2 regions of the Paraglaciecola aestuariivivens genome follow, and region 2 is predicted to be linked to the other one. Evidence: predicted binding sites of a transcription regulator. Region 2 holds the regulator's gene; the other holds the start of a gene.
What was found. The regulator NrdR, encoded in region 2, represses ribonucleotide reductase genes. The targets are predictions, from matches to a motif close to AAACACNANATNTNGTGTTT.
Positions count from the first base shown of each region.

Region 1 (15,860 bases), on a different contig from region 2:
GTGTTGGGGTAGGGGTAATAGCGTCAATGGCGATAGATGAAAAGCTTGACGGTGACCTAGTGAAAATCGATGCAAGTCACTTATTTGAATACAGCACCACTAAAATTGGATTCAGAAAAGGTTCGTTCTTACGTAGCTATATGTATGAGTTTATCGAACGTTTTGCCCCACATTTAACTAAGTCTGTGGTTGAGCAGGCGATGATGTTAAAGAATAACGACGAAGTCGAAAAAATGTTCAAAGGTTTAACCTTACCTGTTAGATAAAACGCAGCTAACTGTAGTTAGTTAAAGTAGAATTAATGAAAAGCGGCGGCATCTTTAGATGTCGCCGTTTTTTTATGGGATAAATTTAAAAGTAGAAAGGTTTAAGCCAGTTTGATTTCTATATCTTGGTTTGGCACACAGCAACAAGGTAATATTTCGTCGTCATCAATAAAGGCTAGGGGATCTGTGGTATAGGTGACTTCACCGCTAATAAGTGTACTTCTGCAGGCCCCGCAATAACCTTCGCGGCAATGATATTGAATTTCAACATTATGCTGTTCGAGGGTTTCTAATAGGCTTTGATTGGGCGTGTGAGTAACAGTATTTTGATCAATTATTTTGACCAAAATACTGTTTTTTACATTACTCATGTGAATTATAAGTCAAAGTCACCAAAGTCATCGGCGTTTACTTCTGAGTCGATTTGACCGACTAAATAAGAACTAATTTCAGACTCTTGTGGGGCAACCTGCACATTGTCAGAACTTAAATAGTTGTTCATCCAAGGCAAAGGGTTACTTTTTACGTCAAAGGGTTGGCCTAAACCAATAGCTGACATACGGTGGTTAGCAATAAATTCTACATATTGGCATAATATTTCTTTGTTTAGCCCAATCATTGAACCTTGTTGAAATAAATAGGCCGCCCATTGTTTTTCTTGCTCTACAGCATTAAGAAATATTTGAGTGGCTTCTTCTTTACATTCTTCAGCAATCTCAGCCATTTCTGGATCGTCTTTACCTTTAGCCCACAGGTTTAATACATGTTGGGTAGAGGTTAAATGCAGGTTTTCGTCACGGGCAATTAAACGAATGATTTTAGAATTACCTTCCATCAATTCGCGTTCGGCAAAAGCAAAGGTACAAGCAAAAGATACATAAAAGCGTATGGCTTCTAAGGCGTTAACTGAGTTCATGCACAGGTATAATTTTTTCTTCAATTCACGCATGGTAATAGTATGACTTTCGCCGTTTACCACATGGGTGCCTTCGCCAAGGGTTTGCCAAAGCTGAGTAGCAAAGATCAAGTCATCATAGTATTGGCTGATATCTGCCGCGCGTTTTTTTATTTCTTCATTTTCAACAATATCATTAAAAATACTGCTGGGATCACCAAACAAATTACGCAAAATATGGGTATAAGAGCGCGAGTGAATGGTTTCGAAAAATGACCAAGTTTCCACCCAAGTTTCTAGCTCAGGAATAGAAATAATAGGGAGAAGGGCAATGTTCGGACTTCTTCCTTGAATGGAGTCTAGTAGGGTTTGATACTTTAAATTAGAAATGAAAATATGTTTTTCTGGCTCACTTAATTTTTGAAAGTCGACCCTGTCTTTACTGACATCGACTTCTTCCGGGCGCCAAAAGAAACTGATTTGTTTTTCAATCAACTTTTCAAAAATCTGATGTTTTTGTTGGTCATAACGTGCCACATTCACTGGGTTCCCAAAAAACATAGGCTCAGTGAGCGGGTTGTTATTCACTTGATTAAAGGTGGTATATTTCATTTAGTTATTTTGCCATTAAAAGTTCAAACCAAAACAGCTGCCTAAGCAGCTGTTCAACGTTATATTTTACATGCTCCGCCAGCACAATCGTCATCTTCAACTTCTACGACTTCTTGCGGTACAAATTTCTGACCGGCTAGTTCTTGTTGAGTTGAGTCATCTGCACCATCACGAGTGTTATGGTAATACAAGGTTTTCACACCTAATTTGTAGCTAGTTAACAAGTCTTGAAGTAATAACTTCATTGGCACTTTGCCACCTTCGTATTTATTTGGGTCGTAACTGGTATTAGCTGAAATGGTTTGATCAACAAACTTCTGCATAATTCCTGCTAACTGCAAATAACCTTCGTTAGAGGGTAAGTCCCATAATAATTCGTATTGGTCTTTTAACCTTTCGTACTCAGGCACTACTTGTTTTAGTACGCCATCTTTGCTTGATTTAATACTGATGTGGCCTCTTGGTGGCTCAATGCCGTTAGTGGCATTAGAGATTTGCGAAGAGGTTTCTGAGGGCATTAAGGCAGACAAAGTACTGTTGCGTAATCCATACTTTTTAATTTCTGCGCGTAAAGCATCCCAATCGCAATGCAAAGGCTCATCACAAATTTTGTCTAAGTCTTTTTTATAGGTGTCTATTGGCATTAACCCTTGGAAATAAGTGGTTTCGTCAAACTTAGGACAAGCACCTTTTTCTTTAGCTAAATTACAAGAAGCTTGCATCAGATGATATTGCATGGCTTCGAAAGTGCGGTGAACTAGGCCGTTGGCACTTCCATCTGAGTATTTCACCCCATTTTTAGCTAGGTAATAAGCAAAGTTTATTACACCTATACCTAAAGTACGGCGACCCATAGTGGCGTTTAACGCAGCAGGAACAGGGTAATCTTGGTAATCTAATAGGCTATCAAGTGCTCGCACTGCTAAGTCAGATAATTCAGCAAATTCGTCTACCGACTCAATCGCACCAAGGTTAAAGGCAGATAAGGTACATAATGCAATCTCGCCTTCTTCATCGTTTACATTGTTTAACGGCTTAGTAGGTAAGGCAATTTCTAAACATAAGTTACTTTGACGTACTGGGGCCAATTTAGGATTAAATGGGCTATGGGTATTACAGTGGTCTACGTTCTGCAGATAGATACGGCCTGTGCTGGCGCGCTCTTGCATAAATAAACTAAATAATTCTATGGCTTTAATTTGCTTTTTACGGATGCTGTCGTCTTGTTCGTATTGGGTATACAAACGTTCAAATTCGTCTTGATCAGCAAAGAATGCGTCATATAAACCAGGGGTGTCAGACGGACTAAATAAGGTGATGTGCTGATCTTTGATTAAGCGGGCGTACATTAATTTATTAAATTGCACACCGTAGTCTAAATGACGGACCCGGTTTTCTTCTACCCCACGGTTATTTTTTAACACCAACAAAGATTCAACTTCTAAGTGCCACAGTGGATAGAATAAGGTTGCAGCACCGCCACGAACCCCACCTTGAGAACAGCTTTTAACCGCTGTTTGAAAGTGCTTATAAAAAGGAATACAACCTGTATGGAAAGCCTCGCCACCTCGAATTGGGCTGCCTAAAGCGCGAATGCGTCCAGCATTTATGCCTATGCCAGCGCGTTGGCTAACATATTTAACTATGGCGCTAGAGGTAGCGTTAATTGAATCTAAGCTATCGCCTGTTTCAATTAATACGCAAGAACTAAACTGCCTAGTTGGGGTTCTAACCCCCGCCATTATTGGTGTTGGTAAAGAAATTTTGAATTTAGAGGTGGCATCATAAAAGCGCTTGATGTAATCCATGCGCGTGTCTTTTTCATAGTTAGCAAATAAACAGGCCGCTACTAAAATGTATAAAAATTGTGCGCTTTCATATATTTCACCAGTGACTCGGTTTTGAACCAGGTATTTGCCCTCTAGCTGTTTTACCGCAGCGTAACTAAAGTCCATGTCTCGCCAATGATCAATATAATCATTCATTTCGGCAAATTCAGCTTCGCTGTAATCTTCAAGCAAATGTTGGTCGTATTTACCTTTGGCTACCATGTTTTTTACATGGCTTAATAATTCGGGCGGCTCAAACTGGCCGTAAGCTTTTTTGCGTAGATGGAATATGGCTAAACGTGCAGCTAAATATTGGTAATCTGGGCAATCTGTAGAAATAAGATCGGCTGCTGAGCGGATCAGGGTTTCATGAATATCTGCGGTTTTTATACCATCATAAAACTGGATATGTGCTTTGATTTCGACTTGTGAAACAGAGACATTATTTAATCCCTTAGCCGCCCACTCAATGACCTTATGTATTTTATCTAGATCAATTAATTCGCGTTCACCCGTGCGCTTTGTGACGTATAACTCATTATTCATTATAGATTGCCATTATTCTTTTGTTTTAATTTGTAAGATGACGTTTTTCCATTGCAAAAATGCATCTGTGGATACGCTTACCCCTAAGCTAAACTTGTTAGTTAACCTATTTACTGCTGATTTTGGCTGAGAATTAGCCTTTGGTTTTGATAAGTTAACAGAACACAAGATAGTGAGGTTTTAACTTCAATGCAACCCAAGATATGGTGGTTTTATGCTGGCTTTTTAACCAGTTAATTTTAGGTTAGTGTTGACTCACCTAACACCGCCTTTTGAGTTTCGTTTATTGGGAATGCAAGCAAAAAATTGCTTTATTTTTTCATTATATTTTTTTAATCATAAAAAAATATCTTTGCAAATTTATCGATATATAGGGGTGTTTTTTGCACAGGCACACTATATGTCGTGTTTAACTGATAATTTTGACACAAGACCAAAAAGCTATTTAGCAGTGGGAAAGTCTGGAATGGACAGCGCCTATGCTGACTAATAGACGCTTAGTTTAAACAGATTGAGCTAAAATCTAGTCTTTAATTTTAGTGCAATGAATAATGTAGTTCACATCTACATTTTGTTGAGACAAATAATACTCTTGAGTGAGGGGGTTAAGGTGTAAACCTATCATTCTTTGTACATGTAAATCTGTGTTGTCTATCCATCCAATTAATTCAGAAGGTTTAATAAACTTATCGTGCTGATGGGTACCTTTAGGCACTAAACCTAAAATATACTCGGCACCAACTATAGCCATTAAATAAGATTTGATATTTCTATTTAAAGTAGAAAAAAATACATGCCCCCCTGGTTTGACTAATTGATTGCAGGCTTGCACCACTGAGGCAGGGGCGGGGACATGTTCTAACATTTCTAAACAAGTTACCACATCGTACTGTTGTGGATGTTGGCTAGCAAACTGCTCTGCTGTAGTTTGTTGGTAGTCAACCGATAAGCCCGACTCTAAACCATGCAATTTTGCTACTTCTAGCGGCGCTTCACCCATATCTATGCCTGTTACTTGTGCACCATGACGAGCCATGCTTTCGACTAATATACCGCCTCCACAACCTACGTCTAATACCTGTTTACCGGCTAAACCACCACTATGTTGTTGAATATAGTCGGTACGAAGCGGGTTGATTTGGTGAAGAGGTTTAAATTCACCGGCTAAATCCCACCACCTAGACGCGAGGTCAGAAAATTTTTGGATCTCGTCAAGATCAACATTTTGAGTTTGAGTCATGTATTTGGCTTTTGTATCTCACAATATTTTGCCATCTTAATCTACATTAAGTGCAATTAAAATCGCAGATATATAGCCTCTTGGTTTAATTGGCTACTATATGAGCGACTTCAAGCTATTTATTTTTATTTGTAGGTGATAGAATCGAGCGGTTGAAAACCAATGTAAATTTGGGTACAACCCTAAGCCTAATTTTAAGTCCTAGCTTAAAATTAACCAAACGGGTTTTGCTTAACCAGATTCTAATAATAACGACTAGGGACAAGGCTGTATATGACTGATCACGCCCAAGAAATTCTTCCCATTAATATAGAAGAAGAACTAAAAAACTCTTATCTCGATTATGCGATGAGTGTGATTGTTGGCAGGGCGCTGCCTGATGTACGAGATGGCTTAAAGCCGGTTCACCGCCGTGTTTTGTTCGCCATGAACGAACTAAAAAACGATTTTAATAAACCCTATAAAAAATCTGCCCGTGTGGTAGGTGACGTAATAGGTAAATATCACCCGCACGGTGATTCAGCGGTATACGACACTATTGTTCGTATGGCTCAGCCTTTTTCTTTGCGATATATGCTAGTAGACGGCCAAGGTAACTTTGGTTCGGTTGATGGCGATTCTGCGGCAGCTATGCGTTATACCGAAATTCGTATGGCAAAAATTGCCCACGAATTGTTAGCCGATCTTGAAAAAGAAACCGTTAACTTTGTGCCAAACTACGATGAAACCGAATTTATTCCAGAAGTGTTGCCAACTAAAGTACCTAACTTATTGGTAAATGGCTCATCTGGTATTGCAGTTGGTATGGCGACCAATATTCCGCCACACAACCTAACTGAAGTCATCAATGGTTGTATTGCCTTAATTGACAATCCTGACTTGACCATTGAAGAGCTTATCGAACATATTCCTGGTCCAGATTTCCCTACCGCCGCCATTATTAGTGGTAGAAAAGGTATAGAAGAAGCTTACCGTACAGGCCGTGGCAAAATTTATATGCGAGCACGGGCCGAAATCGAAACTGAAGATAGCGGAAAAGAAACCATAATAGTTCACGAAATTCCTTATCAAGTGAACAAAGCGCGCTTAATTGAAAAAATTGCCGAATTGGTTAAAGAGAAAAAAATAGAAGGTATTTCTGCACTACGTGACGAGTCTGATAAAGACGGTATGCGTATTGTTGTAGAAGTGAAGCGTAACGAGTCTGCCGAAGTCTTGTTAAACCATTTATATGCGCAAACACAAATGCAAACTGTGTTTGGTATTAACATGGTAGCGCTAGATAAAACCCAACCTAAGATATTCAACCTAATGGATATCTTAAAAGCCTTTGTATTACACAGACGCGAAGTGGTTACCAGACGTACCGTTTATGAGCTTAAAAAGGCCCGTGAACGAGCACATATTTTAGAAGGCTTAGCCATAGCCTTAGTTAATATTGATCCTATTATTGCTTTGATCAAAGCATCAAAAAGCCCAGCTGACGCTAAGATATCTTTAACTGCTCAAGGGTGGTCATTAGGTGATGTAGCTGAAATGCTAGAGCGTGCAGGAGACAATGCTGCAAGACCAGATTGGTTAGAGCCACAATACGGTATCCGCGATGGGTTATATTATTTAACAGAGCAACAAGCCCAAGCCATTCTAGACCTTCGCTTAAACAAGTTAACTGGATTAGAACACGACAAGATTTTATCTGAATATCGTGAACTGCTAGAATTCATCGCTGAGTTATTGCACATTTTGGCTAGCCCAGAACGTTTAATGGAAGTGATTCGCGAAGAACTCGAAAAAGTACGTGATGAGTTTGGCGACGAAAGACGCACAGAAATCACCGCTGCTTCACACGATATAGATATTGAAGATCTGATTGAACGTGAAGATGTAGTGGTAACTTTGTCGCGCGAAGGTTATGTAAAATATCAAAAACTAAACGACTACGAAGCGCAACGTCGCGGTGGTCGAGGTAAATCAGCAACTAAGATGAAAGATGAAGATTTCATCGAAAAGCTGTTGGTAGCAAATACCCATGATCACATTTTGTGTTTCTCTACTCGTGGTCGTTTATATTGGTTAAAAGTTTATCAATTACCGCTGGCCAGTCGTAATGCCCGTGGTCGTCCTATTGTTAACATTCTTCCTCTAGAAGACGGTGAACGTATTACTGCAATTTTGCCTATTCAAGAATTTGAAGAAGGTAAGTTTGTGTTAATGGCAACCGCTAACGGAACAGTGAAGAAAACTGCTTTAACCTCTTATTCGCGCCCTAGAGCAAACGGCATCATTGCGGTGAACTTAAACGAAGGTGATGAGCTTATCGGGGTAGATATTACCCATGGTGATGACGACATTATGTTGTTCTCAGATGCAGGTAAAGTTGTACGTTTTAACGAAAAACAACGAGATTCAGAAACAGGCAATGTGAAACTTGATCCTGAAACCGGTGAAGAGTTATTAGCATTACGCCCAATGGGTCGAACGGCTACAGGTGTACGTGGTATTCGTATGCAAGAAGGCCAAAAGGTCATTTCTCTCATTGTGCCACGTGGTGACGGCGCCATCTTAACCGCCACTGAAAACGGTTTTGGTAAGCGTACACCTATTGCTGACTATCCGGCTAAGAGTCGTGCTACACAAGGTGTAGTGTCGATCAAAGTTTCAGAGCGTAATGGTAAAGTAGTAGGGGCGGTACAGGTTAATGAGAGCGATGAAATAATGCTTATCAGTGACCAAGGCACCTTAGTACGTACCCGTGTAGATGAAGTCTCTACAGTTGGACGTAACACTCAAGGTGTAAGATTAATTCGCACTATTGAGGGTGAGCATGTTGTAGGTTTGCAACGCATTGACGAAATTGAAGAGCTTGAAACTGACCTTGCAGAAGGCTCAGAAGTTGAATCAAGCGACTCAACTGTTGTTGAAGCGAGCGATACAGATGCAGCGTCAAACCAAGACGAATAAGTGAGAGTTATTTTTTATATTGAAAGGTATGGAAAATAACAAATTTATAGGTATTAATAGCTATAAATTAGCAATAACAAACGAGTGGCTAATGCCACTCGTTTTTTTTTGAGACAAACAATGAAAAAAATCTACAACTTTTGTGCTGGACCGGCTATGTTGCCACAAGAAGTTATGCAACAAGCTCAGGCTGAATTTATAGACTGGAACGGCTGTGGTAGTTCAGTCATGGAAATCAGCCATCGCAGTAAAGAGTATATTGATTTAGCAGAAACTGCAGAGCAAGATTTTAGACAGCTGCTTTGCATTCCCCAAAACTATAAAGTCTTGTTTTCTCAGGGCGGCGGGCGTGGGCAATTTTCAGCTGTGCCAATGAATCTTGCCAAAAGAGGCAAAAGTGCCGACTTTATGGTGTCGGGTGCATGGTCAGAAAGTGCAGTACAAGAAGCAGAAAAATACCTAAAGCCAAATATTGTAGCTAAACAACAAAACATAAATGGCTTAAAGGGGCTGCCTAGCATTACTCCTAATATGCTTGATCCTAAGAGCGCCTATTTCCATTATTGTGCCAACGAAACCGTAGATGGCATTGAGCTAAACCAAATTCCAGAATGTGGTGACTTGCCTGTTGTGGCAGACATGTCTTCTAACATTTTATCTAAGCCCTTAGATGTAAGTAAATTTGGGATCATATATGCGGGAGCGCAAAAGAATATTGGTCCGTCTGGCTTAGCCTTGGTGATAGTTAGAGATGATCTTTTAGATAGTGCTATGCCCGAAACCCCCAGTTTTATGCATTATCAAACCATGGCTAAACATCATTCTATGTATAACACCCCCCCGACTTATTCATGGTATTTAGCCGGTTTAGTTTTTAAATGGTTAAAACAACAAGGTGGCCTATCTGTAATGGCTGAGCGTAATGCGCAAAAAGCCCGTGTGTTATACGAATGCATCGATAGTAGTGAGTTTTATATCAATCAAGTGCACCCAGATTTTCGTTCAAAAATGAATGTCACTTTTGCTCTAAAAGATAAGGCCTTAGATTCACTATTTTTACAACAAGCCTCTGAAGCTGGCTTAATGGCGTTAAAAGGCCACAGAAGTGTAGGGGGGATGCGCGCAAGCATCTACAACGCCATGCCTTTAGAAGGGGTAGTGGCGTTAACCGAATTTATGCAAGACTTTGCAAAGAGGCAATCTTAATGAAGCAGTTAACCCTGTCACCTATTTCCAACGTTAGTGGAACCGTTAATGTGCCTGGCTCTAAGAGTTTATCTAATCGCGCCTTATTACTTGCGGCATTAGCTAAAGGCGAAACCCACCTTACCAATTTATTAGATAGCGAAGATATTCAACACATGTTAACTGCCTTAACTCAGTTAAATGTGCAGTATCGTTTATCTGATTGCAAAACTCAGTGCTGGGTAACAGGCAATGCTGGGGTATTTAGTGCCTCCCAACCTTTATCATTGTTTTTGGGGAATGCAGGCACTGCTATGCGCCCTTTATGTGCAGTATTAGCTTGTAGCCAAGGGGAATTTGAACTTACCGGCGAGCCGCGTATGGAAGAACGGCCTATAGGGTCTTTGGTTGACTCCTTAAAACAAGCAGGCGCTCAGATAGAATACCTAAAAGCGCCAGGTTATCCGCCATTAAAGATTAAAGGCCAAGCAGTAAAAGGTGGAAATATAACTGTCGATGGTAGCGTTTCGAGTCAATTTTTAACTGCATTACTGATGAGTTCACCTTTATTTGAACAAGACACGCAAATAGTGATAAGTGGCGAGTTAGTTTCTAAACCTTATATTGATATTACCCTGCATACTATGGCGCAATTTGGCATAGTGGTAGAAAACCAAAATTATCAAGAGTTTTTAATTAAAGGCCAACAACAATACCAATCTCCGGGGCACTTTTTAGTGGAAGGCGACGCCTCTTCTGCGTCTTACTTTTTGGCCGCTGGGGCCATAAAAGGCGGCACAGTGAGAGTGACAGGTATAGGTAAAAACAGTATTCAAGGGGATATTCGTTTTGCCGAAGTATTAGAAAAAATGGGTGCCAAAGTTAATTGGCAAGAAGACTTTATTGAAGTAAGCGGGGCTCCACTAACAGCAGTGGATTTAGATATGAATCATATACCCGATGCGGCCATGACCATAGCCACCACTGCTCTTTTTGCCGAGGGTACAACCAGTATTAGAAATATTTATAATTGGCGAGTGAAAGAAACCGACCGATTAGCAGCTATGAGTTGTGAATTAAGAAAAGTCGGGGCTAGGGTTGAAGAAGGTCATGATTATATCCGCATCACCCCAGCCGAAAAACTAAATCACGCAGCTATAGATACGTACAACGACCATAGAGTAGCAATGTGTTTTTCTTTAGTGGCCTTAAGTGATACAGCGGTTACCATAAATGATCCAGCTTGTACTGCCAAAACATTTCCTGACTACTTTGCACGTTTTGCTTCGATTTGTCGGTAGTTAGCCGCAAGATCAGTAAAGAGTTAATTACGGTTACAAAAATGTCATCTAGGCGCCATTGCTAATCCGTTACCAATGCGTATAATTGCGCCCGATTTTGTTAGGCTCAGGAGAGCGCATGTACACAGAACCTGTCATTACCATAGACGGACCAAGCGGCGCAGGCAAAGGAACAGCAAGTGTTTTATTAGCGAAAAAGCTTGGTTGGCACTTTTTAGATAGTGGTGCCATATATAGAGTTTTAGCTGTTGCATCCCTGCATCACCAAATTCCCGCAGACGACGAAGTTGGCCTTTTGCCGCTTGCGTCAGGCTTAGATGTCAATTTTGAAACCACAGACAAAGGCGTCAGAGTGGTATTAGAAGGGGAAGATGTTAGCGATACTATCCGTACCGAAGAAGTGGGAGACACAGCGTCTAAAATCGCTTCTTTGCCGTCTATTCGCGAAGCATTATTAAGGCGTCAAAGAGGATTTAAGCAAGCCCCAGGCTTGGTAGCCGACGGTCGAGATATGGGTACAGTGGTATTTCCCGAAGCTCAAGTGAAAATATTTTTAACCGCGAGTGCCGAAGAGCGCGCCGATAGACGCTTTAAGCAGTTGAAAGACAAGGGCCATGATGTTAGTATGCCGCGCCTTTTAGCCGACATAAAAGCTCGCGACGAAAGAGATGCAAATCGAACTGTTGCCCCTTTAGTGCCAGCCAAAGACGCACTTGTTATAGACTCTACTATGTTGAATGTCGAGCAAGTGCTTGAAAAGATTGAATTATTTGTTGAAAAGAAACTCGCCTAAGGGCAGCAGTTTGTTAGCTATAAATAATTAAAGCCCGCTAAGTTAAGGATGACTTAGTCATGAATAACAACCCCGCGCTCACTGGATTGTAACGTGGATGTCAAAAAAGAAATTTATTAAACCACTATGATTGAAAATTTTGCTGATCTATTTGAAGAAAGTTTAAAAGAACTTGAAACCCGTCCTGGCTCTATTGTTAAAGGTACTATCGTATCTATCGATAAAGATATCGTTTTAGTAGATGCTGGACTTAAATCTGAAAGTGCAATCCCTGCCGAGCAATTTAGAAACGCCGATGGCGAGCTTGATGTAGTAGTAGGTGACCAAATCGATGTTGCCCTGGATGCAGTTGAAGATGGCTTCGGTGAAACCATCCTATCTCGCGAAAAAGCGAAGCGTCACGAAGCTTGGGTAGAACTAGAAAAAGCTTACACTGAAAAAGAAACAATCATTGGTGTAATTAACGGTAAGGTCAAAGGTGGCTTTACGGTTGAAGTGAACACTGTTCGCGCTTTCTTACCTGGTTCATTAGTAGATGTTCGCCCAGTTCGCGATACAACTCATCTTGAAGGTAAAGAATTAGAATTTAAAGTTATCAAGCTTGATGCTAAACGTAACAACGTTGTTGTTTCTCGTCGTGCTGTTATCGAAGCCGAGAGCAGTGCAGAGCGTGATACGCTTCTTGCTAACCTTGAAGAAGGTCATGAAGTTAAAGGTATTGTTAAGAACCTTACCGATTACGGTGCCTTTGTTGACTTAGGTGGCGTAGATGGTCTTCTACACATCACAGATATGGCTTGGAAACGTGTTAAGCACCCAAGTGAAATCGTAAATGTTGGTGACGAAATCAACGTTAAAGTATTGAAATTCGACAAAGAGAAGTCTCGTGTTTCTCTAGGTATGAAGCAAATGGGCAACGATCCTTGGCAAGAAATTGCAAACCGTTACCCTGAAGGCGCTAAATTAAGCGGTGCTGTGACTAACCTAACTGACTACGGTTGTTTCGTAGAAATCGAAGACGGTGTTGAAGGTCTAGTACACGTTTCAGAAATGGATTGGACTAACAAAAACATCCACCCATCTAAAGTTGTTAACTTAGGTGATGTAGTTGAAGTTATGGTTCTTGAAATTGACGAAGAGCGTCGTCGTATTTCTCTTGGTCTTAAGCAATGTATTCCTAACCCTTGGGAAGAGTTTGCTAAAGCACAAAGCAAAGGCGACAAAGTTAGCGGTAAGATCAAGTCTATCACTGACTTTGGTATCTTCATCGGTCTTGATGGCGGCATAGACGGACTAGTTCACTTGTCTGATATCTCGTGGAACAAAACTGGCGAAGAAGCGGTTCGTGACTATAAGAAAGGTGACGAAATCTCTGCTGTTGTTCTTCAAGTTGACCCAGAGCGTGAGCGTATTTCACTTGGCGTTAAGCAAATTGAAGAAGACCCGTTCAACCAGTACATCACTGATACTAAGAAAGGCACTATCGTAACTGGTACTGTGACTGCAGTTGATGCTAAAGGTGTAACAGTTAAGCTAGCTGAAGAAGTTGAAGGCTACATCCGTGTTGGTGATTTATCACGTGACCGTGTAGAAGATGCCTCTGAAGTGGTGAGTGTTGATTCTGAAATCGAAGCCAAGTTCATGGGCGTTGATCGTAAGAACCGCACTGTTAACCTTTCGGTTAAAGCGAAAGACCAAGCAGACGAAAAAGACGCACTTGATAAAGTGAATCAACAAGAAGAAGTTGGTTTCAGCAACGCATTTGCTGACGCTTTCAAAGCAGCTAAAAACGACTAATAAAAAGCATAAATAAGCGTGTTGAATATTTTTAAAGCATGAATAGCTTTGACAAATAGCCCAACGCGCTTATTATCGGTATAACAGTTTAGTGAGTGATGGAGAGTTTTAATATGACCAAATCAGAGCTTATTGAAAGACTAGCCGATAAAATGCGTCAAGTACCTGCCAAAGAAGTGGAAATGGCAATAAAAGAAATGCTAGAACAAATGGCGCAAACTCTACAAAAGGGTGAACGCATTGAAATAAGAGGTTTTGGTAGTTTTTCTTTGCATTATCGCGCTCCACGTGTAGGTCGTAACCCTAAAACTGGCGAAACTGTGAAATTAGACGGTAAGTACGTTCCACATTTCAAACCTGGTAAAGAGTTACGAGAAAGAGTTAACGAAAGTCTAGTTAATTGATTTTTTAGTCAAAAATATTAAAAACGGCACTCCAATTAGGGTGCCGTTTTTGTTAGAGTTAAATTCTTGTTAAGCATTTCATTTTGTAGAAACGCATTGAGCTATTATCATCCATTCCATAAATTACGCCTTTTAACGCTGACCATCCCTAGGGGGCAAAAATGAAAACCTTATTATTGTTAATAACAGTATTGATTGTGCTGGTGTTAGGCTGGTTTATTGGATCACAAAATAGTCATACAGTATTGATTAATTATTTAGTAGCAGAGACACAAATAAGAATGTCTGTATTATTAAGCATTACATTTTTAAGTGGAGTGGCCTTGGCTTGGTTATTCGCTTTAATTTATATCGTTAAATTAAAATGGCAGCTTGGTAGCTTACAGCGCAAAGTCAAAAAGTTAGCCCAGCCAACAACCACGCCATAATGTTAGAGCTTCTATTTTTATTATTACCTGTTGCCGCCTCCTATGGTTGGGTGATGGGAAGAAATAGCGCTAGACAAGCCCAAAGACGCCAATCAAGCATACTCGCTAAGCATTATTACAAAGGTCTAAATTTTCTCTTATCTGACGAGCCAGACAAAGCCGTAGATACTTTGATTAAAATGATTGATTTAGACAGTGATACGGTTGAAACCCACATCGCTATGGGCAAGTTTTTCAGGCACAGAGGTGAACTTGATCGAGCCATCAGAGTACATCAAAACCTAGTCAGTAAAGAGCAAATATCAGCCAGTCAACGTGAATCTGCGTTATACGAATTAGGCCGCGACTATATTTTGGCAGGATTTTTAGAGCGCGCAGAAAACGCATTTTTACAACTATTAAATAGCCAAAAACACTTTGTTAAAGCCCAAGTACAACTCTTTAATATTTATCAAACCACCAAAGAGTGGGAAAGAGCGATTAGTTTAGCTGAGCAAATGATTAATGCCGGTGGCGACAGCGATGAGTTGTGTGCACGTGTGGCACATTTTTATTGCGAAAAAGCCGCCTTAGAAATTAAACAGCAAGACTTCGAAACAGCCACAACCAGTTTAAAATCTGCCATAGATCTTGACGATAGAGCTGTACGTCCGTGGTTAATGTTAGGTGAGCTGGCGATTGAGCAACAACAATATGCTCAAGCAATAGAATATTTAGTGCAAATTCCCGAACGAGACTTAACCTGGTTAAGCGAAGCCGTGCCTCTTATTGAATCTTGCGCAGAAGAATTGGGTGACGATACACAACTTACCCAAGTTTTAGAGCAATATTGGCAACAATGTGCAACTGCCTATTTAGCTAAAGTGAAACTAATGGCCAAAGAAGGCGAGGCAGATAAAGCCGCACAGGTATTGTTAGAACAATTAAAGAAACACCCCACCATGAAAGGGTTTAAAACCCTGATGGGCTTTTATATCGACTTGCAAGATCATAAACAATCTACAAACAGCTTAATGTTATTAAAAGAATTAGTTGAAGAACAAATTAAGCAGCGCCCTAAGTATCGCTGTCATAGCTGTGGTTTTTCAGGTAGTCAGGTGCATTGGTTATGCCCTTCATGTAAAAAATGGGGTGTAGTTAAACCAATTAAAGGGTTAGATGGGGAATAATGTGAGTGAATCAAAGGTTGTAGTGGCGTTAGACTTTGACCAAGTAAAAAGTGCCAATGAATTTATTGATAAAATTGATCCAAGCTTATGTAAATTAAAAGTTGGCAAAGAAATGTTTACTCATTTTGGCCCTAGCTTTGTAAAACAATTGGTTGGCAAAAACTACGATGTTTTTCTGGATTTAAAATTCCACGATATTCCTAATACTGTGTCTAAGGCTTGCCAAGCTGCAGCTGACTTAGGTGTTTGGATGATCAATGTGCATGCCAGTGGTGGGCCTAAAATGATGGAGTATGCCAAAGCCGGATTAGAAAGGTTTGGTGATAAGCAACCTCTATTAATAGCGGTAACAGTATTAACTAGCATGGATCAACAACAGCTAGATGCCATAGGTGTAGACGCAACGTTAGCGCAGCAAGTATTACGACTGGCTC
Region 1 covers NZ_JBRKBA010000003.1:374,474-390,333, reverse strand. Annotated here, with positions in the region: gene cysB (HTH-type transcriptional regulator CysB) at 1-266, shown strand, start outside; gene yfaE (class I ribonucleotide reductase maintenance protein YfaE) at 368-637, opposite strand; gene nrdB (class Ia ribonucleoside-diphosphate reductase subunit beta) at 643-1,773, opposite strand; gene nrdA (class 1a ribonucleoside-diphosphate reductase subunit alpha) at 1,833-4,148, opposite strand; gene ubiG (bifunctional 2-polyprenyl-6-hydroxyphenol methylase/3-demethylubiquinol 3-O-methyltransferase UbiG) at 4,672-5,388, opposite strand; gene gyrA (DNA topoisomerase (ATP-hydrolyzing) subunit A) at 5,662-8,349, shown strand; gene serC (3-phosphoserine/phosphohydroxythreonine transaminase) at 8,470-9,555, shown strand; gene aroA (3-phosphoshikimate 1-carboxyvinyltransferase) at 9,555-10,835, shown strand; gene cmk ((d)CMP kinase) at 10,954-11,628, shown strand; gene rpsA (30S ribosomal protein S1) at 11,755-13,425, shown strand; gene ihfB (integration host factor subunit beta) at 13,539-13,829, shown strand; gene ACVCDT_RS06765 (LapA family protein) at 13,991-14,257, shown strand; gene lapB (lipopolysaccharide assembly protein LapB) at 14,257-15,426, shown strand; gene pyrF (orotidine-5'-phosphate decarboxylase) at 15,416-15,860, shown strand, end outside.
Region 1: the regulator NrdR is predicted to act here: its motif matches at 4,341-4,360, upstream of nrdA (class 1a ribonucleoside-diphosphate reductase subunit alpha).

Region 2 (15,860 bases):
TGCACCTAAGGCAATGATGGCATCGTATTTATTTTGTTCAGCAAGCTTTTTAGCGGCTATGGGCAATTCATAAGCCCCAGGAACACGCACTAAAGTGATATCTTGAGTGTTGACTTCGCCATGTCTTTCTAAGGCATCTAATGCACCTTCTACTAGGCTTTCAACCACAAAACTGTTAAATCTGGCCACAACAAATGCAAATTTTTTACCTGTCGCGCGAATGTTACCTTCAATAATATTCATCAAAACAACCTTACTAGAAAAATCGGCGCGCAGTTTAGCACATCCGAATGGGGAAATATTGTGATATTTTTATCTGTCAATTTTATCAATTTATTAAATTTCGATGTATTCAACCACTTCTAAGCCATAGCCCGATAACGCATGGTACTTTTTAGGCTTGCTTAATAAACGCATTTTTTTCACCCCTAGGCTGGCCAGAATTTGACTGCCCACCCCAATAGTGCGAGACGAGCCTTTCCAGTCGGCTTTTATTGGCTTTTCACCTTTGTCTTCTGCTTCGAATTGCTTTACTTGGGTTAAGAGGTCTTCGTCTTTTCCTAACAGCACTAACACCCCACCATTATCTGCAATGTATTTAATTGCTTCGGGCAACCCCATACTGCGTGAAATTGCCCGTTGTGAACCCAACAAATCACTAAAACTATTTTGCAGGTGCACACGCACTAAAGTAGGCGAGTCGGGCTGAATCTCACCTTTGCACATAGCAAAATGTACTTGATTATCTATTACATCTTTAAAAGTTACTAAATCAAACTCACCATATTCAGTGGGCAGCTTACACTTGGCAACTTGCTCGATAGTGGTTTCGTTTAAGTTTCTATATTCGATTAAATCAGCAATGGTGCCAATTTTCATATCATGCTTTGCAGCAAACTCTTCTAGCTCTGGCAACCTTGCCATGCTGCCATCTTCTTTTAGAATTTCCACTATCACTGCGGCAGGCTCACAGCCTGCAAGCCTAGCGAGGTCGATGCCCGCTTCGGTATGCCCAGCACGATTTAACACCCCACCTTCTTTACCAATAAGTGGAAAGATATGCCCAGGTTGCACTATGTCTGCGGCTGTGGCGTTTTTATTCACTGCGGCTAAAATCGTTTTTGCTCTATCTGCAGCTGAGATCCCTGTGGTTACCCCTTCGGCAGCCTCAATCGACACAGTAAAGTTAGTCGAAAACTGCGCGCCGTTATTATCTACCATTAGCGGCAGGTTAAGTCGTCGGCAGCGCGCTTCTGTCATTGGTAAACAGACTAAGCCTCGGGCATGGGTAACCATAAAATTAATGGCTTCTGGGGTAACATGCTCGGCGGCCATAATTAAATCGCCTTCGTTTTCGCGATCTTCGTCATCCATTAAGATAACCATTTTACCTTGACGAATATCTTCAATTATTTCTTCACTGCTATTGAAAGGCATAATAATGTGTCTTCTGTTTAATTAAATTAAGAGGATTGGATTACTTTAAAAAGCCATTTTCAGCCAAAAAGGCCAAACTTATATCTTGCTTTTTATCCTCAGGTAACTGCTGTGCTGCTTTGTCGCCTAACATGAGTCTTTCAATGTAACGGGCGATAACATCCACTTCTAAATTTACTTGGGTTCCCACTTGGTATAAGCCAATTATGGTTTCTTGAAGACTGTGAGGGATCAAGGTCAGCAAAAACTTGGCGCCCTCAACCTGATTCACAGTTAAACTCACACCATCTACCGTAATAGAGCCTTTATGGGCTAAATATTTGGCGAGTTCATCAGGCGCTTGCACCCAAATTTCTACGTATCGCCCAACTTGCTTGATAGACAGTACCTTGCCTACCCCATCTACGTGCCCACTGACTATATGGCCACCTAAACGACTGTTCGCTAGTAAGGCTTTTTCTAAGTTAACCTTGCTGCCCGCTTGGTAATTGGCAAAGCCGGTAAGCTTAATGGTTTCGTGTGATACATCGGCGCTAAACCCTTGCGCGGTTTTAGCCACCACAGTTAAACATACGCCATTATTGGCTATGCTGTCGCCTAGTTCGACGTCAGACATATCTAACTTATTAACTTTAATCGCTAAACGAATATCTTCACCACTGGGCGTGAGACTTTCAATCACCCCGACATCTTCAATTATTCCAGTAAACATGTTTTCTCTATTCTTGCTTTAGTGATTAAAAAGTGCAGTCATTTTTATATCTGACCCTACTTGCCTAATGTCTTGCCAGCTTAATATTGGCACATCTTGCATTGATTCTAATTCGGCCATTTCAAACAAATTTTGTCCCGCCCCGCCTATAAGTTTGGGCGCTTGATATAAAATCAATTCATCTACTAAGTTATTTTTTACTAAGGCACCGGCTAACTTAGCACCCGCTTCAACCCACAGTTGATTGAGCTGTAATTCACCTAACTTTTGCATAATTTGTTGCAAGTCTAAGCGATTTTGATTATACCTTGCTTGCCATTGACTTACATGCTCTGCGAAGGGTAATGGATTGATCTGGCTATTAATTAACAATACTTTGCCGCCAGTATTGCCTTTTAGCGGTTGTAAGCAATTAAGCTGGTTAGTTAATTGATTACGCCCATCTAAAATCACCCGCAAAGGTTGACGTAAATCTTCTTCTAACAAGTCTTGTTGGGATAAATTTAATTCGCCATACCGCACATTTAACCAAGGGTTATCGGCCATAACAGTGCCAGAGCCCGATAATATGGCACAACTTTTAGCCCTGTGTCTTTGCACATCTTGGCGAGCAGCGGCACTGGTAATCCACTGGCTTTTGCCATTTTTTAGTGCGGTTTTACCGTCTAAACTGGCAGCTAACTTCACTGTCACCCAAGGGCGCGAATGGCACATTCTATGAATAAAGCCACGGTTTAACTCGGCACTCGCTTGGCTTAACAATCCTTGCGTTACCTCAATGCCTGCCTGTTGTAATTTGGCGATACCTTTGCCAGACACTAAAGGATTAGGATCAACCATAGCCACTACAACTTTTGCCACCCCGGCTGCAATTAAGGTATCGGCACAAGGTGGGGTTCGCCCCTGATGGCTACAAGGTTCAAGAGTCACATAGACTGTAGCCCCTTTAGGACTCAAACCTTGTTGCTTGATTTGGTTTAACGCATGGACTTCGGCGTGAGCAGTGCCAGCCTTTTTATGCCAACCTTGGCCCAGAATATTGCCGCTCTTATCAGTAATAACACAGCCCACATTGGGGTTGGGCGAAGTAGTATATTGGCCACGTTTAGCTAAGGCGATGGCGCTTGCCATCATTTGATGATCTAACCTTGAAAAGCTGGTCATTTAGTTGTGATACCCGGTCGCTGAAGCTAGGCTAAGTTGCATGGTCTTAGTCACCTAACCTAGCAATTTCTTCACCAAATTCTCTGATATCTTCAAACGAACGGTAAACCGAGGCAAAACGTACATAAGCTACTTTATCCAGCTCTTTTAAGGCATTCATAATTAAGTTACCTAAAAACTCACTGGATACCTCTCGTTCACCTGTAGCCCGCAAAGATGACTTTAAGCGGTTAATGCACAATTCCACTTCTTCGGTGCTCACTGGACGTTTTTCTAATGCTCGTTGTAAGCCTGCTCTGAGCTTATCTTCATTAAAAGGCTCTCGTGAGCCATCACGTTTTACCACTCTTGGCATAACTAATTCTGCCATTTCAAAGGTGGTATAACGTTCTTTACACACAGTGCATTCTCTGCGGCGCCTAACTTGGCTGCCGTCAGCAACTAAACGCGAATCAATCACTTTGGTTTCTTGTACTGCGCAAAATGGACAAAACATAAGGCTCTCGATTGATTTAAAAAACGTTGGGCTAAATTAGCAAAAAAAGCGACAAAGGAACAGCCACGCACTTTTTTCCGAAGCATTATTATACCTCAAAAAAAAACCAGAGATAATCTGCTTATCTCTGGTTTTAGGCCAATTTAATAATTGGTTAAACTAAGTGTTAATTAAAACTTGTAACGTACACCTAGTTGTACTTTCCATACCGAAGGTATTTTAGCTACATTGGCTTGTGGCTGAGTAAAGTTACTGTATACATACTGACCATTATCAATTGCCACATCTACTACAGGGGCATTAAATGGTTGTACGTAACTCTCTGCACGTCCCCAATCGTCGTTGATCATGTTACCAATGTTTTCAAGATCTAGGATCACTTCTACAGCTTGCTCACCAGTGATTTGAATTTCTTGCATGAAACGCACATCAAAACGATTGATCCAGCTACTAGTACAAGCATGACGACGAGAAATTGATCCCGCGTTGTTAGCTAAACAGTCATTACTGTTGATGTAAGACATAAAGCCAGCTTGATCAAAACCATCAGCGTAAGTGACTAATGGATCACTTGCTCCATTTGGAATGTACAACAACTGTGAACCAAAGGCGTTCCAGTCAGCAAAGTCTGCCACTGGGAAACCACCAAAAGTATCTACTGTAGAGCGCATGGTATGGCTATAATGACGACCAGAACGACCTGTATATGCCACAGCAACAGTGGTTAAGTGATCACCAATTAAGGTATCGCTCCAGCTTAAGTTAGCACTAAAAGCATGGCGTACTTCAAACTCAGAGTTATATTCAGTTTGTGACTGGAAGTCTGAGTTAGCTGGCATTGCATAACCTTCAAAGGCAATGAAAGAGTTACCAGGGTTAACTTCTGTCACGTCTTGATAGGTGTAGCTGATATCAAAGTTGTAATTACCGTGATCGGTATAGTAGTTTTTCGCTGCCGAGAAACTCCATACTTGTGAACCACCTTTACTTGTGTTTTCTAACGACAAGTCAAATGGCACAGTTTGATCATAAATAGGACGGCCATCTGGCGCTGTGCCCACTTGTGAGAAGTTTAGTTCACGGTAAACCGCTGCATTTTTCACATCACTAATGATGGCATCTGCAGTTAATAACCACGAATCACCTAAGAAACCTAAGTCCTGATTACGCTCTATGCCTAAGTTTAACTTCCAAACACTGTTGATTTCGAAGTCTGGAGATATAGAGTTAGTGTCGCTGTTGCCGCCACTAAAACCACCAGCAGCTAAGAAATCTAGCACTTCTTGTGGTGTGCCTCGACCATCTGAACAACCACCAAAACAACCAGCAAAGGTTTTACGTACCCCGTCGTTGCCGTAAGAGTTGGATAACCAAACGTTCGGGCCACCGCCGCCAAACAAGCCAAATCCACCACGGATTACCGTGTCATCGTCATAGGTATAAGTGAAACCAGCACGTGGCTCAACTAAGGTTAGGCCATCAAAGTTACCTTGGTTAGTGTAACCATGACGATCAACAAAGTTTTGGTTTAATGCAGGTAAGTCATCATTGCTGTATTTAGTGTAACGTACACCGTAGGTGACAGTTAGGTCGTCGGTTGCCGCCCACTCATCTTGCAAATAGAAAGTATCAATGTCGTATGAGAACTCATCAACCGCACTTTCAGGGTTACCGTCTAAGGCATTTTGGTAAACGTGGAAGCCTAAGTTGTTTTCAAAGTCCTCGATACTAGCAAAATTAGCAAAACCTAAAGAGCCAAATACAAATAAGTTGTAGATGTCTAGTTGCTCATGCTCCCAACCAAAGGTTAACTTGTGCTCATCTGTTAGGTAATAATCCGCTTTAATTTTTAAACCAAAACGATCATTTTCTAATTCGTTTGCATGACGGAATTGATCAGGACCAATAAATAACGAACCGCCGTTTGGCGTGGCAATATTAAACTGCGAGAAATTTGCCCCTAAAAGAGGATCTTGAGCAGTGGTTACTTTTTTGTTCGACAATTTAAATTCGGTCGATAAATCGTCAGACCAATCAGAAAACACCTGTAATACTGTGGCTTGTAAAGTTTCAGCCTGATTATAACGGTTAGACTCAGCAGTAGCAGTTGGCGCACCAGGGAAAGACTCAGCCCAGAAATCACGTACTGTGTTACCTGAGTTGTCTTGATAGGTTAAAGACGCACGATGATCGTCGTTAATGTACCAATCTAGTTTCACTAACAGTTTTTCATCTTCTTCTACTTTAGGAACGTCATAACCACCTATATCGTAACCCCAAACATCGTTAGCAACTTGAGCAATACGATCAAAATCGGCCTGACTTACGCCACGACGTTCGTTTGGATCGGCTATGCCATCTAAGTTATCTAATGAAAATTGATAAGGTGAAACAGATTCAAATTTTTCGTAAGAAGCAAAGAAGAACAATTTATCTTCAACTACCGCACCACCTAAAGAGAAACCATAAGTGTCTTCTTTAAAATCACCAATATTTAATGATTCACCTTCGCTTTTATCACCAATCATGCTGTCGTCTGAACGGAAGTAAAAAGCCGAGCCGTGAAACTCATTGGTACCAGACTTAGTTACTATATTTACATTACCGCCTTGGAAACCACCATAAGTCACATCAATAGGCGCAATGTTTACAGATAACTGCTCAATAGCATCTAAAGAAATAGGTGAACGACGACCAGGGTAACCATTTTTGTTCAAACCAAAGTCATCATTTTGCTTAACGCCATCAACAGTTAAACTGTTGCCACGAATATTACCACCGGCTACCGATAAAGCAGGGCCACCATCTACTGTGGTATCAACAGTAATTTTAGAATCACGCTTTAATAAAGATTTAATATCACGGCTGATGGCAGCAGTGTTGTTAATGTCTTGTTCGCTAAACTCTGTTCCTGGCCCTTTTTTATAAGCCGCTTCCATGGTCACTTTGCCACGAACTTCAATTACTTCTAAATTGGCGCCGCTTGCAGTAGCTTGCAAGGCAACACTCGAAGTTCGACCTAGTTGCAAAAATAGATCTGAAATACTTTGCGCCTGATAACTTGACCCGTCTTGTAGTTGTACCTGGTAAGGTCCACCTACAGCCATACCACCTGATTGGAAAATACCGTTTTCAGAAGTGGTTAAGGTTTTTTTACTGCCAGTTGGCACGTGAATAACCTCAACAGTAACGCCAGATAAAGGGTTACCTTGAATATCTACAACTTGACCACGAATGGCTGAAGAAGTGACCTGCGCAGAAGCGAGTCCACTAAAGGCAAGCGAGCTTGCCACTAACAACGCTAGGCGAGTTTTCTTGCCAAAAGCTAATGTACGATTAGTCATAATGATGTCCGTGTGTGAATGGAATAAAATTATTCTGATTTAAAACGCGCTTATTTTACAATTTTTTAGCAAATTTGATAGGGAAAAAACGCTAAGTATCAGTACTTAACATAGAAATAGTAGGCGAGGTTTAAATAACTAGTTAGATATTATTTGAGTAAACCTTAGTATAGCTAGTGTTTAACTAAGGTTTACTAAGCAAAGAGTAAAATCAACTAAATAACCAAGACCCCAATGAGCCTTGGTTAAATAGCAATCATTTAGGCATAAACAGGGAACTGTTTACACAAAATCACTACTTCTTTTTTGACTTTTTCAATCACAGATTGATCATTGATATTATCTAAAACATCACAAATCCAATGAGCCACCTGTTTGGCTTGTTCTTCTTTAAAGCCACGACGGGTAATAGCTGGCGAACCAATACGTAAACCACTAGTGACAAAAGGTGAGCGAGGGTCGTTAGGTACAGAGTTTTTATTAACAGTAATGTTGGCACTGCCTAGGGCCGCATCTGCATCTTTACCTGTGTATTCTTTACCAATTAGATCAAGCAAAAATAAATGATTGTCTGTACCGTCAGAAACCACTTTAAAGCCACGCTCTTGTAATACCGCCACCATAGCTTTGGCGTTCACTACTACTTGTTGTTGATACACTTTAAATTCAGGCTGTAGCGCTTCTTTAAAGGCTACCGCTTTAGCGGCAATAACATGGCACAGAGGTCCACCTTGATTACCAGGGAAAACCGAGCTATTTAATTTTTTATAAATGGCTTCATCACCACAGGCTGATAAAATCAAACCACCACGCGGACCGGCTAAGGTTTTGTGGGTAGTAGTAGTCACAACGTGAGCATGAGCAATTGGGCTTGGGTAAATACCCGCTGCAATTAAGCCAGCTACATGCGCCATATCCACTAATAAATATGCCCCAACTTTATCCGCTATCTCACGGAATTTTTGCCAGTCAACTATGCCTGAATAGGCAGAAAAACCACCAATGATCATCTTAGGTTTATGTTCTAAGGCTAATTCTTCTACTTGCTGCATATCAATTTCACCGGTTTCAGGGTGCAATCCATATTGAACAGCATGGTAAGTTTTACCAGAAAAGTTAACATGTGAACCATGAGTTAAATGTCCACCATGGGCTAGGCTCATACCTAATACTGTGTCTCCGGCATTTAATAGCGCCATAAATACCGCTGAATTAGCTTGAGAGCCTGAATGCGGCTGCACATTAGCATAGTCACAACCAAATAATTGCTTGGCGCGTTCAATGGCTAAATCTTCTGCTACATCAACATATTCACAACCACCATAATAACGCTTATGTGGATAACCCTCAGCGTATTTGTTGGTTAGTTGTGAGCCTTGTGCTTCTAAAACGCGCGGGCTGCAATAGTTTTCAGATGCAATCAATTCAATATGATGCTCTTGGCGTTGGTGTTCATTTTGAATGGCTTCGGCTAATTCTGGATCAAAATCAGCAATATTCATGTTACGTGTCAGCATCACTTTTCCTCAACATAAGATAAAAACGGGTTAGGCGTCCCTTAAATTTAGTGCGCATAGTGTAGTGATTTTGACTCATTTGTATAGTGACAAAGTGGCATGAGACACAACCAAAAGTTGTAACGCTAGATTCACAACAAAAAAACAGGGTCTATAGCTGTTCTATAGATACCGGAAATTGTAAGCCAATTTGTTGCCTTATACTGTCCATCACCTTTAATACCCCTATGCTGTCTTGATGCGACATACTAGAATGACAAGTTAAGCCTTGCTCAATAGCTTGCCCACATGCCTCAATTTGATATTCAAAACCATTTACCCTATGAGGCCAATCTATGCATTCAAGCATTTGATTATCTTGATAAATTTCAGCTTGGTTAGTATCCCAAAAATTAGCGGGTAAAATGGCAAAACCCTGACTGCCGACTATCCGCATGCTATTGCTCGATTGTGACTGCATAGAGCAACTAAATTGTGAATACCGACCCGAAGGATAAATAAGATTGGCTAATACCTGACTATCTACTTGCTGCTCAGTTAATTGGCCACAAGCTTGTATTTGGCTAGCTTGCTCTTGCAATAGAAATTGCGCAACAGAAATACTATAAATGCCTAAGTCTAATAATGCGCCACCTGCCAAATCAGCTTGGCTTAAGCGCGCTTTAGGACGAGTTTGAAACGCAAACCCAATATCTGATTGAATATATTGAATGTCGCCAATAGCCCCACTTTGCAGGCGCTGGCGCAATTGCCCTAAAGCTGGCATAAAACGACTCCACAAGCCTTCTTGCAGCAGCAAGCCCCGTTGCTCTGCAAGTTCAACTAAAGTCTGCATTTGTGCTGCATTTATAGTGCAAGGTTTTTCAATTAAAACATGCTTACCAGCCTCAAGGCACATTTTAGCTTGTGGATAATGAAAATTATGCGGGGTAGCAATATACACAATTTCAATGTCAGGATCGGCTAATAACAAAGCGTAGTCGTTATACTCTTTGGCTATTTGATACTGTTGCGCAAACTGCTTTGCTCGCTGGGAAGAGCGACTGGCCACAGCTAAAATCTTGGCTGACTCAACACTTTGCATAGCAGCGGCAAAGGTGTGGGCTATTTTACCAGGGCCTAAAATCCCCCAATTTAACGTTCGCATAAAGTTCCTTAGTGTGTAGTTAAGCTATTCACCTTTTACTCTGTCAGATAAAAATACTACCCTTTAATCTTAAATGTTGTGCCATTTTATTCGCATAATTAAGTGAAAATAAATTTATCTGTTTTACCCAGCTGGCCCAGTGAATTACACTAAGCGCAAATCAACAAACAAAAGACAGTTATGGCTCAATACGTATACAGCATGCTGCGCGTGGGAAAAGTAGTACCACCGGGTAAACACATTCTTAAAAACATCTCATTAAGCTTCTTTCCAGGCGCTAAAATTGGCGTATTAGGCTTAAATGGTTCGGGTAAATCTACCTTATTAAAAATCATGGCTGGGCTAGATACCGAGATCGAAGGTGAAGCCATTCCACAAGCCGGGTTAAAAATAGGCTATTTACCTCAAGAACCACAATTAGACGAAAGCAAAGATGTTCGTGGAAATATCGAAGAAGCGGTGGCCGATGTTGTACATGCCTTAGCCCGCATTGAAGAAGTATATGCGGCCTACGCTGAAGAAGGCGCAGACTTTGATGCCTTAGCCAAAGAGCAAGGCGAGCTTGAAGCAATAATTCAATCAAAAGATGGACACAACTTAGACAACGCCCTTGAACGAGCGGCCGACGCGTTACGCCTGCCCCCTTGGGATGCCGACGTGAGCAAGCTTTCAGGTGGTGAACGCCGACGGGTAGCCTTGTGTAAATTGTTATTAGAAAAACCAGAAATGTTGTTGCTGGATGAACCGACTAACCACTTAGATGCAGAATCTGTGGCTTGGTTAGAGCGCTTTTTACATGACTACGAAGGTACAGTTGTGGCTATTACCCACGATAGGTATTTCTTAGATAATGTAGCGGGTTGGATTTTAGAGCTAGATCGTGGCCAAGGTATTCCATGGGAAGGTAATTATTCTTCATGGCTAGAACAAAAAGATGCCCGTTTAGAGCAAGAAGAAAAAACCGAAAGTGCTCGTCAAAAGTCCATTAAAACCGAACTTGAATGGGTGCGTTCAAATGCTAAAGGGCGTCAGTCTAAAAGCAAAGCGCGTATGGCAAGATTTGAAGAAATGAGCACGGGTGACTACCAAAAACGCAACGAAACCAACGAGTTATTTATTCCACCTGGTGAGCGTCTTGGGGATAAAGTCATAGAAGTTAAAAACTTGAAAAAGTCATACGGCGATCGTTTATTAATTGATGATCTTTCGTTTAGCATGCCTAAGGGTGCCATAGTGGGAATTATCGGGCCAAATGGCGCAGGTAAATCAACTTTATTTAGAATGCTAAGTGGTGATGAACAACCTGATGCAGGCCAAATTGAATTAGGCAACACAGTACAATTAGCCAGTGTTGATCAGTTCCGCGATCACATGGATGGCAATAATACGGTTTACAAAGAAATATCTGACGATTCAGATATTACTCGCATTGGCAATTTTGAATTAAATAGCCGCGCCTATTGCAGCAGGTTTAATTTTAAAGGCACAGACCAACAGAAATTTATTAAAGATTTATCTGGTGGTGAACGCAACCGTGTACATCTAGCTAAATTGTTAAAAGCTGGCGGCAACGTGTTATTGCTGGATGAGCCGACCAATGATCTTGATGTAGAAACCCTGCGCGCCCTAGAAAACGCCTTGTTAGAATTTCCGGGTTGCGCCATGGTAATTTCGCACGACAGATGGTTCTTAGATCGCATAGCCACGCACATTATGGACTATCGTGACGAAGGTAAAATTAATTTCTTTGATGGTAACTACACTGAATATGCCGCTTGGCTAAAAGCCACCTATGGTACAGATGTAGTCGAGCCGCATAGATTAAAATACAAAAAAATCAGTAAATAAGCTGCTAAGCGTGTTGCTAACTTTTCGAGTTGCAACACGCTTTTTTACTGTGTGTAAATTTAGTTTCCTTCCCTTATTAACCAAGTTTGTATGTACCAGCCATTAGCCCAACAGTTTAGCCAGTTAAGTGCGGCCCTTACCGCCAATCAACACTATTGGCGAGGCGTCGCATTTTTTGACTTAAACCTGCCTTGGCTGACACAAAATAAAGCCTTAGCCACTGAATTATTTAAATTAACTTGGCCACAAATTGATGAACTAGCCAATGACGATACAGCCTTAATCAGTTTTCTAAATCGCTATATTGCTGATCTGGATAAAATCCATCAGTTATCAGCCGTTGAGCGCTTTAGTTCACGACATCAGATTACACTTTCGCCGCGCCAGCTAAGTGGTATGCCAGGAAGAAAACAACAACAAGTACAAGATTTTGCCAGTAAATTGAGTAAGCCCTATCAACCCACCTTAGAATGGTGTGCCGGCAAGTCACATTTAGGTTTTTATCTAACGCGCGCCTTTAAGCAACAACTCACCGCCTTAGAGTGGGATAGTCATTTAGTTGAGCAAGCAAACCAATATGCTAAACAAAACCAGCTTAAGCTTAGTTCGCACTTAGTGGATGTCATGCAATCCTCAGCTGCAGAGTTTTTACAAACTAAGCAACATGTAGTGGCTTTGCATGCCTGCGGTGAATTGCACGAACAACTTTTGCATCAAGTAGCTAAAAAGCAGCCTGCCAATCTTAGTTTAGCCCCATGTTGTTATCATAAACGCAGCGACGACCTCTACTCACCTTTATCTAAACTTGGCCGTCAACATGATTTAGTTTTAACCAAACAAGGATTACACACAGCTGTAATGCAAACAGCCACGGCTGGTGCAACTGTGCAGAGCCAGCGCAAAAAGCTGCAGATTATGCGATTAGGCTTTGATTATTTGCAGCGTGAAGTACGCCAATCTGATACTTACTTAGCTGTGCCATCGTTAAGTAACCAATGGGCAAAGGCCAGCTTTGCCGACTTTTGTCGACATTGCGCTGAACTAAAACAGCTTAACTTACCTAAACAACTTGATTGGGCACACTACCTTGCTTTGGCAGAAAAAAAGTTTCAGCAAGTATCTGCGTTAGATTTAGTACGCTTTGCGTTTAGACGCCCAACAGAAGTATGGTTGTGTTTAGACCGAGCCTTATATTTGCAAGAACATCAGTACCAAGTTGAAATTGGAACCTTTTGTTCGCCCCAGCATAGCCCTAGAAACATCCTGATTAAAGCCAAGCGATAATCTTTGCCCTATGAGTAAAAGCCTTTAACCAACCAACAGTTCAACCTCCCAGCGCCAATGAAAAAATTGACTGCAACCACCCCATAAAACACCTTCAAAATAACCATTCAAATATTTCAAACCAAACCATTCAAATATTTCAAACGGACAAATAATCATTTAAAAACAACAAGTTAAAATATGGCATAAGTATTGCCTTATTGGAGAGCGATAAACAAGTAAAAGCGTTTTTACTCAAGACTGCGTTTGAAACATAAAGGAATAGTATAGTGAAAGTTAAAATCTGTAATAACAAACTCGCTATTATAGCGGCGGCATTAAGCATCTCTGCTTTTCCTGCCTTTGCAGGTGACAAAGGAATTCAAGATCTTAATCTCGAACAAGTTGTGACTACCTTAGATGTACAAGAGTTAACCTCTAGCTTAGGGTTACCCAGACTACCTCTATTAGATAGTTTAATTAGACTTAACAACGAAGTTTTGATCCAAGGTAGTGATGTAGAGCTGCTTAAGCAACTAATTGACAAAATTGGTGGCGAAGTTACACATAACTTACCTCTTATTAACGGTATTGGGATCCGTGTTTCAGACTTGCAACTGCAAATTTTGCAGAAGTTACCAGGCATAATTACCGTAACTAAAAACGAAGCTGTCTTTACTTCTAGTGCGTTAGATCATTGTTTAGTCTACGGTAGCCACGTAGTTGAATTAACGGGCAACAAAATCCGTTGGAACCTATACAACGCCAGAGATAGTCGCGCTAACACCAAAAAAATGACCTTTTCTTGGCCAGAAGAGTTAGGCCAAGTGACTACTGTTAAGTTTGACGGCCGAACAGTATTCTGGAGCTTATTTGGACGTCAAGATGGCGAGTTAACCCTTGAAAAAGAAGACTTGCTAAGACACGCAAAAATTAATGCCTTTGATAGCGCTGAAGTAGAGCTTTCTTTTACTCGCTATAAAGCTGACAAGTTCCAGCAAGGCGATTTTTCAATGAATGTACAGTTTGAAGAAAACTGTAAACGCGATCTGGTTAAAGGCTACGACACCCAAGCCAATGTTAACGACAGCAACAGCTATTATGTGAACAACATAGGGGCAGATGAGTTACATCAGCAAGGGATCACTGGGCAAGATGTGACTGTTGCTGTTATCGACAGTGGAGCTTGGGCTAAACATAAGGCTCTGAAAAAAGATACTCATAACAAAAAGCGCATTGTCGCCGCTTATGATGCGATTAACGATGCTGAAGTAAAACCCAATAAAATGACCGATGAAAATAGCCACGGTACCCATATTACTGGCATTATTGCCAATAGTGAGCGCGCTATTATTAACGGTAAAAAACACGATTTTTACCAAGGTGTGGCACCAGATGTTAACTTAGTGGTGATCAAAGCATTTTATGAAGATGGACACAGCACTTATTTAGATGCCCTACGTGGTTTACAATATATTGCCGACAACCACGAAAAGCATAACATTCGCGTGGTTAACCTATCTTTTGGTGCGCCGCCTCGTTCCAACTATTGGGCAGATCCTATTAACCAAGCTGTGATGCAGCTATGGCAAAAAGATGTGGTAGTAGTTACCTCTGCGGGTAACACTGGTCCAAGCGCTATGACTATAGGTGTACCAGCTAACGTACCTTACGTAATAAGCGTAGGAGCCATAAGCGACAACTATACCCAAGACAACCCAAATGACGATACTTTGCTTTCATTCTCGTCACAAGGTCCTACTCATGAAGCCTTTATCAAGCCTGACTTAGTTGCGCCTGGTGGCCACATGTTTAGCTTGGCCAGCAAAGACATGTACGTACCTAACAAGTTCCCTCAATACATGATAGGTAATGATCGCTTTATTATGTCGGGTACTTCACAAGCCTCTGGTGTGGTAAGTGGTGTGGTGGCGTTAATGTTGCAAAACGACCCAAGCTTGTCTGCCAATGACGTAAAATGTCGCTTAATGAGCAGCACTACTATGGCTCAATTTAATGGCAAACTTGCTTATAGTCCTTTCCAGCAAGGGTCGGGCAGTATTAATGCGGTAGACGCTGTGTATTCAACCCGCTCTGGTTGTGCCAACAATGGCATGGATATCACTGCCGACTTAAGTGGTGAACAACACTACATGGGCGCAGCTCGCCAAGATGAAGATGGTAACTACTACATTAAAGGCTTCGAATTTGAAGTATGGGAAGAAGCCTTTATGTGGGATGAAGCTTTCATGTGGGACGAAGCCTTTATGTGGGATGAAGCTTTCATGTGGGACGAAGCCTTTATGTGGGACGAAGCTTTCATGTGGGACGAAGCCTTTATGTGGGATGAAGCCTTCATGTGGGACGAAGCTTTCATGTGGGACGAAGCCTTTATGTGGGACGAAGCGCACATGAACCAAGAAAACTTTATGCTGCAAGAATAACAAGCTTAGATAGATAACTGCCGACTTAGCTTGAGGGGCCCCTCAAGCTAAGTCGGCTTTTTTATGCCCGGTTTATTACTGGGTTTAAAAAAAAGACAAATTTAGATCCAAACTTTCCCTGCATATTTTACTTATTTGTGTAAAACGCCAAAATCACACCCACAATGAAAATAATGACCGCACCCATTACCACCACCCTTCAAAAATACCATTCAAATTTTACAATAAATACCAACCAAATATTTCACCACCCAAATAAAACCAACAAAAACAATAAATTACAACTTGGCACAAGCATTGCTATAAAGGGGTGGAGTTAACAAAATTGCTGTTTAATGGTTATCAACAGCCTAATGGGAATAGTGAAGGAATAAGATAATGAAACTAAAATTTAATCGTAAAAGTGCATTATTGCTGTCGAGCTTGATAGGCTTTAATGCCCTTTCATTCTCGGCCTATAGTGACGGTCTTTTAGGTTCAGTTACCGA
Region 2 covers NZ_JBRKBA010000005.1:305,581-321,440, reverse strand. Annotated here, with positions in the region: gene ribH (6,7-dimethyl-8-ribityllumazine synthase) at 1-243, opposite strand, end outside; gene ribBA (bifunctional 3,4-dihydroxy-2-butanone-4-phosphate synthase/GTP cyclohydrolase II) at 337-1,437, opposite strand; gene ACVCDT_RS10050 (riboflavin synthase) at 1,478-2,149, opposite strand; gene ribD (bifunctional diaminohydroxyphosphoribosylaminopyrimidine deaminase/5-amino-6-(5-phosphoribosylamino)uracil reductase RibD) at 2,168-3,313, opposite strand; gene nrdR (transcriptional regulator NrdR) at 3,360-3,809, opposite strand; gene ACVCDT_RS10035 (TonB-dependent receptor) at 3,980-7,153, opposite strand; gene glyA (serine hydroxymethyltransferase) at 7,414-8,670, opposite strand; gene ACVCDT_RS10025 (Gfo/Idh/MocA family protein) at 8,822-9,817, opposite strand; gene ettA (energy-dependent translational throttle protein EttA) at 9,998-11,665, shown strand; gene ACVCDT_RS10015 (methyltransferase) at 11,756-12,949, shown strand; gene ACVCDT_RS10010 (S8 family peptidase) at 13,219-15,372, shown strand; gene ACVCDT_RS10005 (S8 family peptidase) at 15,751-15,860, shown strand, end outside.